One region of the Sphingobacterium sp. WOUb80 genome, then DNA from elsewhere that is predicted to be linked to it. Evidence: riboswitches for the same ligand, from Rfam matches in the RefSeq annotation. Region 1 holds a riboswitch; each other region holds the start of a gene.

Region 1 (4,277 bases):
TAATAGCAGCAATTTAATTTTTTGTAGTTTCATAATATAATTTCTTTACGCTATCAATTGGATAGTCGACTTTCATAATTAATGACAACAAACCTCGTGTATTCATTACACCTTGACCAGCAGAAATAGACAGATAGCCCAAATCACTCGGTAGACCACCGAATAAAATCGGTAAACCACATTCTTCTTAGCGTATTCAAGTCATAAGTATTCTAGTAAATATGAATCCTTACAAAATGAATCACAGAAAAACACATTGAATCAAAATAAAAGTTTAAAAACAAAACAATAATCAAAACAAATAAAATGTATACAGAAAATATTAAGCATAATATTTGTATTTTTGCAGTGAAAATTAGTAAACTGATTGATGAGCACGCTATCATTAAAGAAAAGATTCCACCGTATTTATATCAAGATAATCCGTTTTATGGGGGGCGAACATAGTGGCGACGCGTTGCGTAATGTTTCTATCAGCATTTTGCCTAGTTTAGCCATCTATCTTTTGGGGGCGCATGCAAGTACGGCTATCGGTATAGGGGTCGGATCGTTGTTAACCACACTCACTGATCCTCCTGGAAACCGAAAAGATAAGCTTTCGTCGGCTCTCGTTTGTATCCCCACCTTTTTTATTGCAGCACTTCTTACAGCTCTTGTATTTCCGTATCATTGGCCTCTTGTCATATTACTTGGCGCAGCCGGATTTATCTGTACATTGTATGGTATTTTTGGTCCTCGCTATGCTGCTATAGGAAACATGACATTGATTTTGATGAGTTTTGTAATCGGAATGGCTCCGCAGCATCCATTCGCTGTTAGCTCACAGATTGCTGGAGGTTCTATCATCTACTACATTTTTAGCCTCTTACAAGCGTATATACGGCCTTATCGCTCTTTAAGACACGCTATGGCGAATGGATTTCATGGATTATCGCAATTCCTGCTGATACGATCCCAATCTTACGATCCCGATATTCCTTTAGATATAACCTACAGCCGCGTTGGAAAAATTCATGGGCAAATCAGTGAGCAGCAGGAACAAATCAGATCACTTCTTTTTAGAGAAAAGAAAATCATAAGCCAACAATGGCACAAAAGCAACTATTGGCTCAGTCAAGTTTATGGACTAATTGACCTACATGAGTTAATTATTGCGCTTGATCACGATTATGATGCAATCCGCAAGAATCTAGCGGATACGGGAAGTCTTCCTTTAATTCGTCACACCATAAAATTATTAGCTTTAGAAATTGATAGTTTTTCGCAACCTAATAAGCGGTTTCGTTATGCGCATCAATTATATCACAACAACATTAAAATCAATGCAATATTATTGGATTTAAAAAAGATTCAGGAGCAACAGACTGGTCCTGCAAAAAATATATTATCCTCGATCATCGTCAATATTGAAGCTATTATCGAAGTCCTCAACCGAATTCAGGTCGCTTTTTATCAAAATCAAGAAATACAGGATAAGATTGACACCAATGAATACCAGCAATTCATCAATCGTCCATTACGGAATCTAGCGGATATTAAGAATAGACTCCATCTCAACAATCCCCTTTTTCGATTCGCGTTACGCATGGCTATTCTGTTTGGAACTGGAGCTTTGATCGGTATTTTGTTTTTAGATTTTAAATATACCTATTGGATCCTACTGACTATTGCAATTGTTGCCAGACCAGCATTTTCAATGACCAAAACACGTAATATCGAGCGTATTGTTGGTACATTCTCAGGGATAATTGTCGGTATATTGTGCTTAATTTCCATTCATTTTCTTCCAGTTCTCCTTCTAATGGCGGCTATTGGCCTTTTCGGATTCTTTCTGTTCAACAGATCAAACTATATGGTCAGCGTTATTTTCATTACCTGGGGAATCGTAATCGCTCTGAACTTATTTGAAGGCAACATCAATCTTATTTTGGGTAGCAGAATACTTTTCACCCTTATTGGTGCACTCTTGGCTATCGTTGGCTATTTCTTGATTCCAGTACGCCAAAGCACAGGAATGGTTCAGTTGGCAAAAGAGGTATCACTTTACAATCATCACTATTTCCAGATCATCAATAACCGTCTTTTGGATGAACGACAAAGCTCTTTCGATATACGACTGGCTCGAAAAAAAGCACAAACCGCCATGGCCCTGTTTTCAGACTCCATCAATCAGATGAAAAAGGAACCCGAGCAAAAGTGGATAGATTGGTCTCACATTCACTATTTTCAAACACTCTCCTATCGGATCAACTCACATTTGGTTGGTCTTTCGATATCACTTAGTAAAAAAACAAATCGCGATACCGCGCATGAAATTCACAGTAGAATTGATGCACTTAAACCTCTTTTAACAGACTTAAATCAGATAGCAGAAAGCATCCATTTGAAAAAATGATAAGATCAAACAAACCTACGTAGACCAAATTTAGACGAGTTATATGCTGTGCTGATCAGCATAGTGTTCAAAATTCCTTTAACTAAAAAATAGCATTTCTTTTGCTTTAATAAAAAAAGAGTTTATATTTGTGTCGTCTTCGAAAGAAGATTTCTAATCAACACCTCCCTTAATCAGTAGGTCTTGATTTATAAAGAAGTGGCGAGAGACTGGCTCAATGACCCACTGGCAACCTTCAATTTGTTTGAAAAGGTGCCAATTCCTGTCCAAAACAATATCGTTTTGGAGCATATAAATGACATAAGACAATGATTATTACATTACTGAAATCCATTAAAAATTCAGGTTCAACACAAGTGAACCGCACGATAAGCGAAAGTGTAACCCATCGTACAACTGTACCGATGCGAATGCGTATGCATATGCACTTCCATGCTTGTTAAAAATCATTTCCGTTTTCTTGGATAAAGATTTAACAGACCCTTCAAGGTGGTGTGTATGCTTCTCTTTTTACTTAGCAATTTCTTTTTGAACCCTTAAAATCTGATATATTATGTCTTCAAACAAAAATTTAAAATTCGAAACACTTCAGGTTCACGCTGGCCAAGTCGCTGACCCTACTACGGGATCTAGAGCAGTTCCTATATACCAAACAACATCTTTTGTATTTGAAAATGCCGAACACGGCGCAAACTTATTTGCATTAAAGCAGTTCGGCAATATTTATACACGGATTATGAATCCTACTACGGATGTTTTCGAACAACGTATTGCAGCACTGGAAGGTGGAGTCGCAGCTGTTGCTGTTGCATCTGGTCAGGCGGCACAGTTTATTGCATTAAATAATATCTTGGAAAGTGGTGACAATTTTGTTGCCGGATCTAACTTATACGGCGGTACATTCAACCAGTTTAAAGTTTCTTTTAAACGCTTGGGCATCGAAGCTCGTTTTGCAACGGACGCCGAGGCAGATAAAATTGAAGCCCTCATTGATGATAAAACAAAGGCAATCTATGTTGAAACAATTGGAAACCCAAGTTTCAATATTCCAGACTTTGAGAAAATTGCTGCAGTAGCAAAAAAATATGACTTACCATTAGTCGTCGATAATACTTTTGGAGCTGGGGGTTATTTATTTAAACCTTTGGAGTATGGTGCAAATGTGGTTGTTGAATCGGCAACTAAATGGATCGGCGGACATGGTACAAGCATTGGCGGTGTCATCGTCGACGGCGGAAACTACAATTGGGGCAATGGAAAATACCCTCAATTTTCCGAACCATCTGAAGGCTATCATGGCCTAGTTTTTTCCGAAGTTTTCGGTGAAAGCGGACCGTTTGGAAATATTCAATTTGCCATTCGGGCACGTGTGGAAGGGCTTCGGGATTTCGGACCAGCGCTCTCCCCTTTCAATTCATTCTTATTATTACAAGGACTTGAAACCCTGTCTTTGCGGGTGCAACGCCATGTAGACAACACTTTAGAGGTAGCTAAATGGCTTGAGGCGCATCCACAGGTAGAAAAAGTAAACTATCCAGGCTTAAAAAGCTCTCCTAGCTTCGCTAATGCACAAAAATACCTTAAAAATGGCTATGGTGCAGTGCTTTCTTTCCAACTCAAAGGTGACGCAGCACAGAAGGCCAATAGCTTTATCGACAGCTTAGAATTGATCAGTCACTTGGCCAATGTTGGCGATACGAAGTCATTGATTATCCATCCAGCAGCGACTACTCACCAACAATTGAGTGATGAAGATCAAGCCAATGCTGGCGTGTTCAAAGGTTTATTACGCCTTTCTGTAGGAATAGAACATATTGATGATATCAAAGCTGATTTACAACAAGCTTTTGATAAAATTAAATAATCAGATTTTTTCGGCTTA
Region 2 (4,277 bases), 2.0 Mb from region 1:
ATAGGTATTCCGGCTCGGATCATGCTCCTGCGATTGGGAGAGTTTATCTTGCCCCCCTAAACGCCAATTATCTAATGGTCTGATCCCCGACAACCAGTTGCCGTCACTATAGGTCCCATATCCTTGCCTGTCATTCTGTCTACCAACAAAATTCCATAAGAAATAGCGGGTATACATATCGCCTAGTTGAAAATTAAAAAAGAACTTAAAATTATCAGAGAATTGTGGCTGTTGCCCCTCCTTTAAATTAAGATAACTTCTATAATAAGCCTGATGGGCCCCATCTTGACTATATATGCGTGGAAAGAAAGTTTCCTTATCAAACTTATACTTATCAACCTGACTAAAAGGAATATATCCGGATTCATCTTTACGATAACCCGTTTTACTTTCGACACCAACGGCTTGTGAATCATAATAGGGTCCTTTGAGTAAAGGCTCTCGAATATATTGCTCCCGGCTCAAATAACCTAAAAAAGAAAATACATTGTCTGGCGCATTATTGTTAAGGGATGGGTTGGCTTTTCCCCGGATCATGACCATGGTGTAAGAGCTGTATCCAAATAAAACAAAACAAAAAACCAACAAAGCGGTATTGAGTGTATATTTCTGCTTTTTATTGGAATAATATAGACCATAAATTATCAATCCCCCTAATAATAGGCAAGAGAAGAAAATTCCGCTACCAAATCCCATTCCTAGTGAGTTTACAAATAAGAGATCCACTTTAGCCGCTAAACCGACTAACCATTGAATAATTCCCCACAAAACTGCGCCCAAGATCAGTACGCCTACGAGGAAAGCTTTTATTGTCCCTTTCGCACTAACCCGGTTTGCCCTTCTGAAATAGACAACCATTGCGATAGCCGGGATTGCTAAAAGATTTAATAGATGCACTCCAATCGAAAGCCCCATAACAAAAGCAATAAAAACCAGCCAACGATCACTACCTTCTTCATCTGCGCGGACTTCCCACTTTAAAATTGCCCAAAATACGACTGCCGTACATAGGGAAGACATTGCATAAACTTCAGATTCTACTGCCGAATACCAAAATGAATCGCTGAAACTAAATGCCATTGCACCGACAATTCCTGCGCCGAAGATCTGCAGACAGGTTGATAAAGAAGCCTGTTTGTTTTTATTAAGTATCTTTTTGGCAATCGCCGTTATTGTCCAAAATAAAAAGGTCACGGTAAGTCCGCTGCAAACTGCAGAACCTATATTCATCCAATAGGCGATCTGCCCCTTATTCCCTAAAGCGAGATTAGAAAATATATTCTGAATAAGAAGAAACAATGGTGCTCCGGGTTGATGTGCCACCTCCAATTTATAGGCACAGGCGATAAATTCACCACAATCCCACCAGCTTACGGTCCTTTCTACCGTAGCGATATACACACATGTAGCTATAATTCCGCAAGCAAAACCGAGTAGAGAATTTAATCTGTTATACGTCATAAGGTCAATTGGTCTATTGTTAAAATCCTTTTTAGCACTTTAAGTTAAAAAGTTATCTTGACTCCAATAGGTTAATTAACACTATTTAACACAAATAACTGACAATAAACATGCTACTCAGGTTATATAAGTCGGTTTATAAAAAATCCGTAAAAGTCAGATCAGATGGCAGTTTCCATAGGGGTATACGAACAAGAAAGGGAGCCTATATGCTCCCTTTCCGTTTACCATTTATGCTATCTTTTCAACAATCTTCTTTGTTGGACCAGGATTACTCATCGTATAGAAATGTAATACCGGAGCGCCAAATTTAATCAGCTCTTGACATTGCTGTACCAGCCACTCCTCGCCGACTTGTCTGACGTCGGCATTCGTTTTACATGCCGCGACAGCGTCACTTAGTTCCTCCGGAATATCTAAATGGAAGATCCGAGGCAAAGTCACCAATTGCTTTTTCGTTGTCAATGGTTTTAGTCCAGGAATAATAGGCACATGAATTCCATTGTCTCTACATTTTGTAACAAATTCCTTGTATTTTTCGACATTAAAGAACATCTGAGTCACAATAAATTCCGCTCCCATATCGACTTTTTGTTTTAGATATTTAAAGTCCGTGTTGAAATTTGGTGATTCAAAATGCTTTTCGGGATACCCCGCTACGCCGATGCAAAAATCAGTCTTCTCTGATGTGATAATATCTTCATGCAGATACTTCCCTTTATTCATATCAGTTACCTGTTCCAATAGATCCGTTGCAAAAGCATGTCCGCCATCGGTTGGGATAAAATCGGCATCTCCTTTACGCGCATCCCCCCGCAATACCAAAACGTTATCTATACCCAAAAAATTCAAATCGATCAGTGCATTTTCGGTTTCCTCTTTCGTAAAACCACCACATATCAAATGAGGAACGGCATCCACTTTATATTTATTCATGATGGCAGCACATATCGCCACTGTCCCCGGACGTTTACGATAAGATACGCGCTCCAGTAATCCACTCGCATGCTCCTTGTAGATATAATCTTCTCGATGGTAGGTTACGTCGATAAAAGGGGGCTTAAACTCCATCAGTTCATCCATGGTTTTAAAAATACTTTGGATACCCTGTCCCTTCGCCGGTGGCAATAGCTCAAAAGAAAACAATGTCTTTCCTTTGGCATTCTGGATATGATCGATAATCTTCATTAAAAAACTGTTTTTAGTTTGGTTGGCTTACATCGAAACGCACAAGTCGAGGAATCGTTTATCTACATGTAACTTATCTTTCCCACATGGAGCAGGGTAGAATTTAGCACCTTGAACAATACAGGTTGCTAAGGCTTCACTGGGTCTAGTCCCTCGGCCTTTCTCTATAAGCGTTGCTAATATCGTTTTAAAAAATCAAAAGACAAAAATATTTTTTCGAAAAGGCAAAAATAGCGACAAAAAGACTGCAATAAATACGGCTTCAGATTTATTCCCAGGCAACAACAGGAATTTACACGCCACCAAAAACCGACGATTTTAAAAAAATAGGTGAAAGTAGCGATTGAGGTTCATGGACTAAGAAGATATTGACTGAATCATAACAGTTGACTAAAGATTAGTCGCCAGGGAATTCCGTAGATTTTTGAGATAAAATGTGATCAATAAGAGCCCTGTAACATGATACTCCTCTTTCGACCCATATTTAAAACCATCAAATAAATATTGATAAGCGAGCAATGCATTCTGTTCGTTGTAAAACAATTCTTTCCATGATGCAGGAACGTCTGCCCACTGCTTTAGCACAATACCATTCTCAGCATAGATAATTGGCGATTCAACACCATCCATTCGATAATCGTGATGTGTACCGGAACTTGATATATGCTGAAAATAAGCGATAGAATAATCTACAAAATTCAAAGCTCTGGCTTTTATCTCCTTTTCATTTTCTGATTTTACAGGCGCGTTCCGCCAGAGATTCACTTGGCTATCAAATTTACTGGGCGTCTCCCGAACAAGGGTTTTATCTAACGCAAAATTGATATAAAGTCTTTCGGTAGTGGGGACACGTGCTGAGTTAAACTGTGAAAAATCACCTCTCAGCTGAACAAAACCATCTTTTACCTTAATAATATCCAATGCGACGCTGCCTTTTTTCTCATCAGTCAATTCTAATCGATCTCCATTGAATCTATACTTGCCGAAAAGTAAGATATCATCAATCGCCAGGACAAACTCGTCTTTATCATGAAGTGAGAGAAAGGATCGGTATATAGTAGGATCATTACCATAGGTATCTGCCTCCACATTTTGGGGAGATTCGCTTTTTAATTTACGATACTCTTCATTTGAATAACCAAATATCATTTGGTAATTGCCTTCAGGAAACTCCTTTTTCTTTCCAAAGAAAGCACAAGAAGACAACGAAAATGTGAATAGCAGCAGTAATAACGGTTTCAAAATCAATTAATAATTATGGCCAATAATAATACACGAACCAAGATAAGAAATTACTGCAATAGTTATAGTATATCGTTATTCATTTGAATAAGCTCGGGGATAGCTTATTCTTTATAGAGATCCACTAAACCCTCTGGCAATTCGACTTCAATGATCTGCTCTTCACCATCGATTCCTAAGATTAAATCGTCCGATAAAGGGAACATCAGCTCTTTGCCATCCATATCGACTGTTGCGACAAATTGTTGCGGAAATTCCTGAACATCTGTTATTTCACCCAGTTCACCATGGCTTTCATCGATCACTAAAAAACCGATTAAATCAGTATACCTAAAATCATCTGGATCGCGCTCAGGCATTTTATCATTGGATAGATATAATTTTTT
Region 3 (4,277 bases), 1.1 Mb from region 1:
TATGTTTCGGGCTGGGGCGTAACCCCATTTGTACAGGGTAGCCCGCCGACAAAAGATTGGTTAGACCGTTGGACACCTGAAAACCCCTCGACAACGATGCCCCGTATTTATTGGGGTTGGAGTGCTCCGGAGAAATTCAGCCGTGCTTCCAGCTATTTTATACAGGACGCTTCATACTTCAGGTTGAAAAATCTTGTGTTCGGATACACTTTACCTGAAGGACTGTTGAAAAAATATAAAATTGACCGCCTACGGGTTTATTTTTCGGGTGATAACCTCCTTACTGCGACCAAATTTAAAGGCTTGGACCCTGAACGCTATGGAAATGGTGATCTGGTGCAGTATCCACAAAACAAGATTTATTCATTTGGTGTACAAGTTAACTTCTAAGTGCTATGAAAAAGAAATTTATAACAGCGTTGATGCTATCCGGACTATTTTTGGGTTCCTGTAACAGTGCCTTGGACCTCAATCCTTTGGATCAGATCGCTTCGGACAACTATTTTAGCAAAAAATCGGATTTTGATAATGCATTGGCCGGTGTATATGCCTCGTTGCAGAGTGAGACTTTCTCCTATGGGATGCCTTTCCGGGACTGTCTGACCGACAATGGCTACAATCAGTTCAACTCAGGTAGCGTCAATGAAATCGTAGGTGGGAATTTAAATCCGACCACAGGGGGCTATGAAACCGGAATTTATAACGATGCCTATGTGGGAATAGGACGTGCCAATCGCCTGATCGAGAAGCTTCAGGGCTATAACGGCTCCGATATGAATGATGGGGAGAAGAAAAATATGGAAGCCGAAGCCCGCTTTATCCGTGCTTTTGTTTATTTCCAATTGTACAGTATTTATGGTGAGGTGCCGCTTGTGCTGACTTCCCTCAGTCTGGAGAATCAGCGTCAGCCAAAGGAAAGTGCGGAGAATATCCTAAAACAGATTCGCGCTGATCTGGATTTTGGGATCGCTAACTTAGCGGCTAAACCTTATTTCAATAATGGGGGGCATGCGACCGCAAGTTCGGCAAAAGCCTTGAAAGCACGGGTTTTATTGTTTGCGGCTTACGGTGATAAAGGGGTGCCCGATTTAGCAATTTTGAAAGAGGTAAAAGACTTATGCACCGATGTCATGAAAGAGTATACCCTGAGTACGGCTTTTGAAAATGTCTTTCGTGATGCAACACAGAAGAACAATACCGAGATTATCTTTTCGGTCAATTTTCTGGCACCGAATAATACAGCCCCTTGGGACATGTACCTAGGCGATTGGATCGCTGCTTCACCTTTACAAAACCTCGTGGATACCTATGAATGCAAAGATGGTTTGCCTTATGGTGAATCACCCTTGACTGATCGAGCCAATCCCTTCAAAGATAGGGATCCGCGCTTGAGCAAAACAATTTTTGTGGATCATCCCGACTTTGGCGGCGGTAAGATCCATACACCGTCCAATCCGCGGCCTACAGGTTATGGGGTGCTGAAATTTTTGGATCCGGCCAACTTACCTTTTGGCTTTTCAACATTGAGCCAACAGGATGCTGTTGTACTGCGGTTTGGGGAGGTGTTATTGATGTATGCCGAAGCACAAAATGAAATCGCCGGGCCAGATCAATCGGTTTACGATGCCATGAATACCCTGAGGAGCCGCGTTCAGATGCCCGGATTCCCTGTCGGTTATACCAAGGAAAAAATGCGCGACCGTATCCGCCACGAAAGAAGGGTTGAACTTGCTTTCGAAGGACTACGGCATTACGACCTGATTCGTTGGCATATCGCAGGCGAAGTACTCAATGCGGTCAAAGACAGTAAAGTGCCCTATCATTTTGAAGACAAATTTTACCGCTGGCCTTTACCACAAACAGAAATTGAGAAGAGCGCAGGTGTGTTAATTCAGAATCCAAACTATAAATAATAAGATTATTGCCTTCTTTTAAATCGGCAATTTCCTAAACCAACCACAGCAGCGCGCACGAAGTCCTTTCGATGCGCGCTTTTTTTGCCGATAAAGATTACTGCAAAGGGATCAAGACATTCTGTTCCAAGCGTACAGGGACATGCTTCACCGAGGTAAAACCGTCTTCCTTGGAAATGATATTGGAAAGATCCAGTCCTCTTTTGGAGAACGTACTGATCAAAGCTGTTCTAAAGGTTGCCTTGGCTGAACCCCAGCCTTGTCCTAAGATGGTGTCGTTGTTGAGCTGGATCAGTTCATCTATTGAGTAATAACTGAATTTTTCCAGTAAGTGGTGGTAAAGATTTGTTGTAGTAGCCATACAATTTAAAAATTTAAAGGATTAAACCATAAACTGTATCCAGATCTTGTTGGGAAAATAATCGTTCAGCGACGTTTATTTTGGTCGAAACCCGTATTAATTTACCACCGCGGTGCCTGCACTCGGTTGGTATTGCATCATGCAATTCTGAATACTCTACAAATATAGTAGATTATTTTTTATAATAAAAATTATTTTTGTTTTTAAGGGTAAATGAGCGCTGACAACAGGAATAGGGAGGTCAAAAGCGAGGCGCATTGTTGGCTGTGATTTGGTTATGAAGCGGATAGCTGGTCGAAAATTTTATCATGTTACTGTAATCTCACCGAAAATACTTTTAAAAACAGAGATAAGACAATACTTTTGCGCCATGAATAGAATTGCGGAAATTAACGAATACATTGCTGCCGAACGCGAGGTATTATTGCAACACCCTTTATATCGTAAGATCAAAACGATCAAGAATCTACGTTCTTTTACAGAAGGGCATGTGTACGCTGTATGGGATTTTATGTCTTTACTAAAAGCTTTACAGATTAAATTGACCTGTACGACTTTACCTTGGTTTGCGAGTGAGCATCCATCAACGCGCTATCTAATCAACGAAATTGTATTGGCAGAGGAGTCGGATGAATACATTGATGGCCGCCGTTTGAGCCACTTTGAGATGTATCTGGACGCCATGGATGCCATGGGTGCCGACCTTCATCTGGTCAACAAATTTATTGCTCACGCCAAAAAATCGAACAACATATTCGATGTCATTGCAACGACCACATTGGACAAGCGGATCAAAGACTTTTTGAATTTTACATTCGAAGTGATTGCTGAGGGCGAGGTGCATAAAATTGCTGCAGCATTTACATTTGGACGCGAAGATCTTATCCCGGGAATGTTTACCTCTATTTTGGAAGAAATTAAAACAAACTTTCCTACAGCCAATCTGGATAGCTTTATTTATTATTTTCAACGCCATATTGATCTTGACGGCGACGAGCATGGACCGTTGGCGATGCAGATGATCACAGATCTTGCGAAGGACGATGAGGTTAAATGGACGGAAATGAAAGAGATCAGTAAAATTGCGCTACAAAAAAGAATCCAGCTGTGGAATGCAATAGAGGATTCCTTATACGGATAATCTATTATTATACCATCGAGAAAGGCCTTTCAAATTGTGATTTGAAAGGCCTTTTTTATGTGCTGTAAAAAAGGATATTGTAATGGCTTATTGGCAGATATTGGTCTTTTTGCTTGAATTGATGAAAAAATGTCTTTTTTCCATAACATATTGGCGTTTGTGAAGAAATCCAAGTTCCAATAAGTGTCTAAGTTTGCAACGCAAAAAAATAATAGAGCACACGTGAACTTTTTTCCTCCCTATTGGGCAAAAGGAATACTAACCATGGGGTTGTTGGTATTCACTATTTCGGACACCTTCGCCCTCGACTCTTTGCGTATGTCCCTGAAAGACATGATCGACAAAGCGCTACAGAACAGTAAATATATCGAGCAGTCTTATTTGCAGCTCAAAGAAAGTGAGGTGGCAGTACAGCAGCAACGCATGGAATTGCTGCCCAAGATTTCCGCCAGAGCTTCTGCTAGTTATGCAAGTAATATGCCTGTGTATGACCAGGGGCTTTTAAATAAACCCGCTCAGCATGATATCATTCATTACTTGTACGATAGCGGCCTGGATTTTTATCTGAACCTTTACAATGGGCATCGGGACCTGATGAAAATTGAGTCCAAAAAATTGGAAAATGAGCTGGCCAGAATCGATTGGAAGAACGCCGCAGCGCAGACGAAATTGGAGGTTTGCAATCTTTTTCTGGATTTGGAACTGTCATATAGTAACCGATCTTTAATCGAGCAGGATATTGCTGATCAACGGGTACAGCTCAAGGAGATTGAGCATCTGTATAAGGCGGGCGTGGTATTGCACAGTGACGTCTTGCGTATTTCGTTGGAACTGTCGAAACGGGAGCTATTGCTTGTGCAGA
Region 4 (4,277 bases), 3.1 Mb from region 1:
TCGGTGGCCATGCTGGGCGGTAAAAAAGCAGATTACATTGAAGATGTCGCAATTGGAATGGAATTGGCTAAACGCCCGTTAAAGGATCGGTTGAACGTCATTATCGTCCAAGAACTGATCAAGGATGAGTTGGCTCAACGCGATATTAAGGCACCGTTTAATATCGAAATATGGAGTACAAACAATATATTACTCAATAATATCCTAAACGAAGCAACCTTAAATAACCCGACGAATACAACAAAGTACTCTACCGCACTTTTTAAAGGCGATATAGGGGCTGCACCGGGAAAATTAACAATTTACTTCCCAAATAAAAAGGCCATAATCGCAGATAATATGGGCTATCTACTGTTACCTATGCTGGCATTGCTTTTCTTATTGGTAGGTTGTTTTGCCTATACCCTGATTATCATCTTCAGGCAAAAGAAAGTTTCGGAGATGAAAACAGACTTCATCAACAACATGACGCACGAATTTAAAACACCGGTTGCAACCATCATGATTGCCAGTGAATCGCTGAAAGATCCTGATATCAATGCAGACCATATGCGCGTTCAAAAATTGGCCAATATTATCTATGATGAAAATGTTAGGCTTGGGAATCATATTGAACGTGTACTCGACTTGGCAAGATTAGAAAAAGAAACCCTAAAACTCGACCAGGTAGAGGTGCACATCAATGATCTCCTTTCTGCTGTAACAGACAGCATGCAGCTGCGTATGCAGAATATTGCTGGGAAATTCAGTATAGACCTTGCAGCTACCAAGGATATTGTCATCGGTGATGAACTGCATTTTTCGAATGTATTCTACAATCTACTGGACAATGCGATCAAGTACAGTAAAGGGGATTTACATGTTAATATTAATTCAAAAAATGTAGGCGATACCATTGTCGTTACTATTGCCGACAACGGCATCGGTATGAGTCGCGATCACCTGCAAAAGATTTTCGATCAATTTTACCGTATTCCGACTGGAAATGTTCATAACGTCAAAGGATTTGGTCTTGGCTTAAGTTATGTACAGGATATTCTGAGAAGGCTGAACGGGAAAATTACAGTTAAAAGTGAAAAAGATAAGGGCACGACCTTTGAAGTAATTTTGCCTATTAAAAAATAAAACGTTCCTTTTTTGTATATTTCCTTTATATAAGAACCTCAAAGGTCAGGGAAATCCGGCCCTACGGCTTATCAAGGTCAAGGAACATAAGTGAAAATTAATATATTCATTATGCAAAAGATATTATTAGCAGAAGATGATCCTAATTTAGGGGATCTTTTAAAAGACTATCTCGAATTAAAGGGAAAATTTGACGTCACATTGTGCACCGATGGCGATGAAGCAATTTCTCAATTCAAAAAAAATAATTACGACCTCTGCATTTTTGACGTCATGATGCCAAAAAAGGACGGCTTTACAGTTGGGCGTGAGATCAGAAAAACAAACAATACAGTTCCCATAATCTTTGCCACTGCAAAAGGCATGATGGAAGATAAAACTGAAGCCTTTGAATTGGGAGGTGATGATTATATCACCAAGCCTTTTCGAGTTGAGGAACTATTGCTCCGCATCAATGCATTGCTGAAACGTAGTGTTCGGGATAAGGAGGAGGAAGTGGTTGCTGATAAATTTGAAATAGGTGATTATTTCTTTGATTATACAAGTCAGCAGATCTCCTACAAGGGACAGATGCAAAAACTATCGACGAAAGAAGCCGAACTACTTCGCCTACTTTGTTTAAAGAAAAATGATGTTCTGACTCGAGAAGAAGCCCTATTAAAAATATGGCATGATGACAACTACTTTACAGGTAGAAGTATGGATGTATTTCTCAGTAAACTTCGTAAATACCTAAAAGAAGACAGTAAAGTTGAAATTGTCAACGTGCACGGAAAAGGTTACAAACTTTTGGTGAGCTAAAAAAAGGGGGAATGAGAAATACAGTCATTCCCCTTTTTTATGCTACACAGCGTATTGGTGCATGACATACACAAATTCATGGATGAAAATAAAAGAACAAAACAATTTCATTCTTAGTAGAATATAAAAAATAGACGCACTTTTATAAAAAATTTGCATTTCAGAAAGAAATGTTTTAACTTAGCATCGCTTATAGAGAAAGGCAGAGGGAATAGACCCGATGAAGCCTTAGCAACCTGTCCCTTGACAAGGTGCTAAATTCTACCCTAATTGATATGGGAATGATAAGCCGAAGTCACCGAATTCTAGTGTGTCCTTCTCTCTCTAGCAAGAAATATAGTTGAAAAAGAAATATTAAAAACATTCATTATGTTATTGACTAACAATTTAGGTTACCCTCGTGTGGGCGCGTTCCGCGAATTGAAAAAAGCCAATGAGGCCTATTGGGCTAAAAAATCTTCTGTTGAGGAATTATTGGACACAGCAAAAAAAATTCGTGAAGGCAATTGGAAAACACAAAAAGATGCTGGAATCGATTTGATTCCTTCCAATGATTTCTCTTTTTACGATCAAGTATTGGATTTAACCCTTACTGTTGGTGCAATTCCTGCTCGTTACCATTCTTTATTGAATAAAGTAGACAACAATTACAGCTTAGATCTATATTTTGCCATGGCGCGCGGTTTCCAACAAGAAGGAATTGACGTAACTGCAATGGAAATGACCAAGTGGTTGGACACAAACTACCACTACATGGTGCCAGAATTCACAAAGGATCAAGAATTCAAATTGACTTCTGAAAAATTCTTAAATGAATATAACGAAGCTAAATCATTAGGCATCGATACGAAACCAGTTTTACTAGGTCCTATCACATACCTTTTGATCGGTAAAGAAAAAGAAGCTGGATTCGACCGTATCGATTTATTGGATAAACTTATTCCAGTATATGAGCAAATATTAGCTAAACTAGCTGAAGCTGGTGCGCAATATGTTCAGATTGACGAGCCTTTCTTAGCATTAGATTTAGATGCTAAAGTAAAAGCTTTATATCAACCGACTTTCGAAAAATTAGCTGCAGCAGCAAAAAACATCAAATTAATCGCAACTACTTACTTCGAAGCTTTAAAAGATAACGAAGATATCGCAGTTAACCTACCTATCCATGCTTTACATTTGGATCTGGTACGCGGTGAAAACCAATTGGATACAGTCTTAGCTAAAGTTCCTGCTTCATTGACATTATCTTTGGGTATTGTTGAAGGCCGTAACATCTGGAAAAATGATTACGAAAAATCATTGGTTAAAATCAAACAAGCTGTTGATGCCTTAGGAAAAGACCGTGTATGGGTAGCTCCTTCTTCATCTTTGTTGCACGTTCCTTTTGACCTAGACAATGAACACAATGAGCAATCGTTACCAGCTGAAGTAAAAAACTGGTTAGCATTTGCTAAACAAAAATTAGCAGAGGTAAAAGACTTAGCTGTACTAGCGGAAGGTGAAGTTGATGCTGAAACAGCAAAACGCTTCGAAGCTAACAAAGCTGCTGCTGAAAGCCGTCGTACGTCTCCATTGATCCACAAACCAGAGGTTAAAACACGTACAAGCAATATCACTGATGACGATGCAAAACGTACTTCAGCATTTGCTGACCGTAAAGCAGCGCAACAAGCGAAATTCAACTTACCAGCGTTCCCGACCACAACTATTGGTTCATTCCCACAAACGAAAGATGTTCGTAAATGGAGAGCAGACCTTAAAAAAGGTGCTATCACGCAGGCAGAATACGATAAAGCAATCGCAGAAGAAACAGAAAACACCATCCGTCTTCAAGAGCAATTGGATATCGACGTATTAGTACACGGCGAATTCGAGCGTAACGACATGGTTGAATACTTCGGTGAACAATTAGCCGGATACGCTTTCACTCAAAACGGTTGGGTACAATCTTACGGTTCACGTTGTGTAAAACCTCCGATTATCTATGGTGACGTATACCGTCCTGAAGATATGACTGTACGTTGGTCTTCATATGCACAATCATTGACAAACCGTCCGGTTAAAGGTATGTTGACTGGCCCTGTAACAATTTTACAATGGTCTTTCGTACGTAACGATCAACCGCGTTCAACAACGACTTACCAAATTGCATTGGCAATCTTGGATGAAGTACAAGCCTTGGAAAAAGCAGGTATCAAAATCATCCAAATTGATGAGCCAGCTATCCGTGAAGGATTACCTTTGCGTAAAGCTGATCAAAAAGATTACTTGAACTGGGCAGTACGTGCTTTCCGTGTTTCTTCATCAAACGTAGAAGATGATACACAAATCCACACGCACATGTGTTACTC

The links. A riboswitch is a leader RNA that binds a small molecule or an ion and turns the genes downstream of it on or off. The one in region 1 is predicted to bind S-adenosylmethionine.
Region 2: it holds a riboswitch for S-adenosylmethionine, as region 1 does, so the genes downstream of both, AB1Z56_RS18865 (methylenetetrahydrofolate reductase) here and AB1Z56_RS10475 (O-acetylhomoserine aminocarboxypropyltransferase/cysteine synthase family protein) in region 1, are expected to answer to the same signal.
Region 3: it holds a riboswitch for S-adenosylmethionine, as region 1 does, so the genes downstream of both, AB1Z56_RS14895 (5-oxoprolinase) here and AB1Z56_RS10475 (O-acetylhomoserine aminocarboxypropyltransferase/cysteine synthase family protein) in region 1, are expected to answer to the same signal.
Region 4: it holds a riboswitch for S-adenosylmethionine, as region 1 does, so the genes downstream of both, metE (5-methyltetrahydropteroyltriglutamate--homocysteine S-methyltransferase) here and AB1Z56_RS10475 (O-acetylhomoserine aminocarboxypropyltransferase/cysteine synthase family protein) in region 1, are expected to answer to the same signal.

Annotation. Positions count from the first base shown of each region.
Region 1 covers NZ_CP165617.1:2,496,942-2,501,218, forward strand. Annotated here, with positions in the region: gene AB1Z56_RS10465 (outer membrane beta-barrel protein) at 1-33, opposite strand, end outside; gene AB1Z56_RS10470 (FUSC family membrane protein) at 371-2,395, shown strand; SAM riboswitch class I at 2,581-2,693, shown strand; gene AB1Z56_RS10475 (O-acetylhomoserine aminocarboxypropyltransferase/cysteine synthase family protein) at 2,949-4,259, shown strand.
Region 2 covers NZ_CP165617.1:4,539,754-4,544,030, forward strand. Annotated here, with positions in the region: gene AB1Z56_RS18860 (glycosyltransferase family 117 protein) at 1-1,461, opposite strand, end outside; gene AB1Z56_RS18865 (methylenetetrahydrofolate reductase) at 1,693-2,649, opposite strand; SAM riboswitch class I at 2,720-2,822, opposite strand; gene AB1Z56_RS18870 (hypothetical protein) at 3,040-3,891, opposite strand; gene rimM (ribosome maturation factor RimM) at 3,996-4,277, opposite strand, start outside.
Region 3 covers NZ_CP165617.1:3,548,461-3,552,737, reverse strand. Annotated here, with positions in the region: gene AB1Z56_RS14905 (SusC/RagA family TonB-linked outer membrane protein) at 1-390, shown strand, start outside; gene AB1Z56_RS14900 (RagB/SusD family nutrient uptake outer membrane protein) at 396-1,913, shown strand; gene AB1Z56_RS14895 (5-oxoprolinase) at 2,011-2,274, opposite strand; SAM-I-IV-variant riboswitch at 2,341-2,434, opposite strand; gene AB1Z56_RS14890 (DUF3050 domain-containing protein) at 2,645-3,415, shown strand; gene AB1Z56_RS14885 (TolC family protein) at 3,638-4,277, shown strand, end outside.
Region 4 covers NZ_CP165617.1:5,628,436-5,632,712, reverse strand. Annotated here, with positions in the region: gene AB1Z56_RS23235 (sensor histidine kinase) at 1-1,125, shown strand, start outside; gene AB1Z56_RS23230 (response regulator transcription factor) at 1,237-1,926, shown strand; SAM riboswitch class I at 2,114-2,217, shown strand; gene metE (5-methyltetrahydropteroyltriglutamate--homocysteine S-methyltransferase) at 2,296-4,277, shown strand, end outside.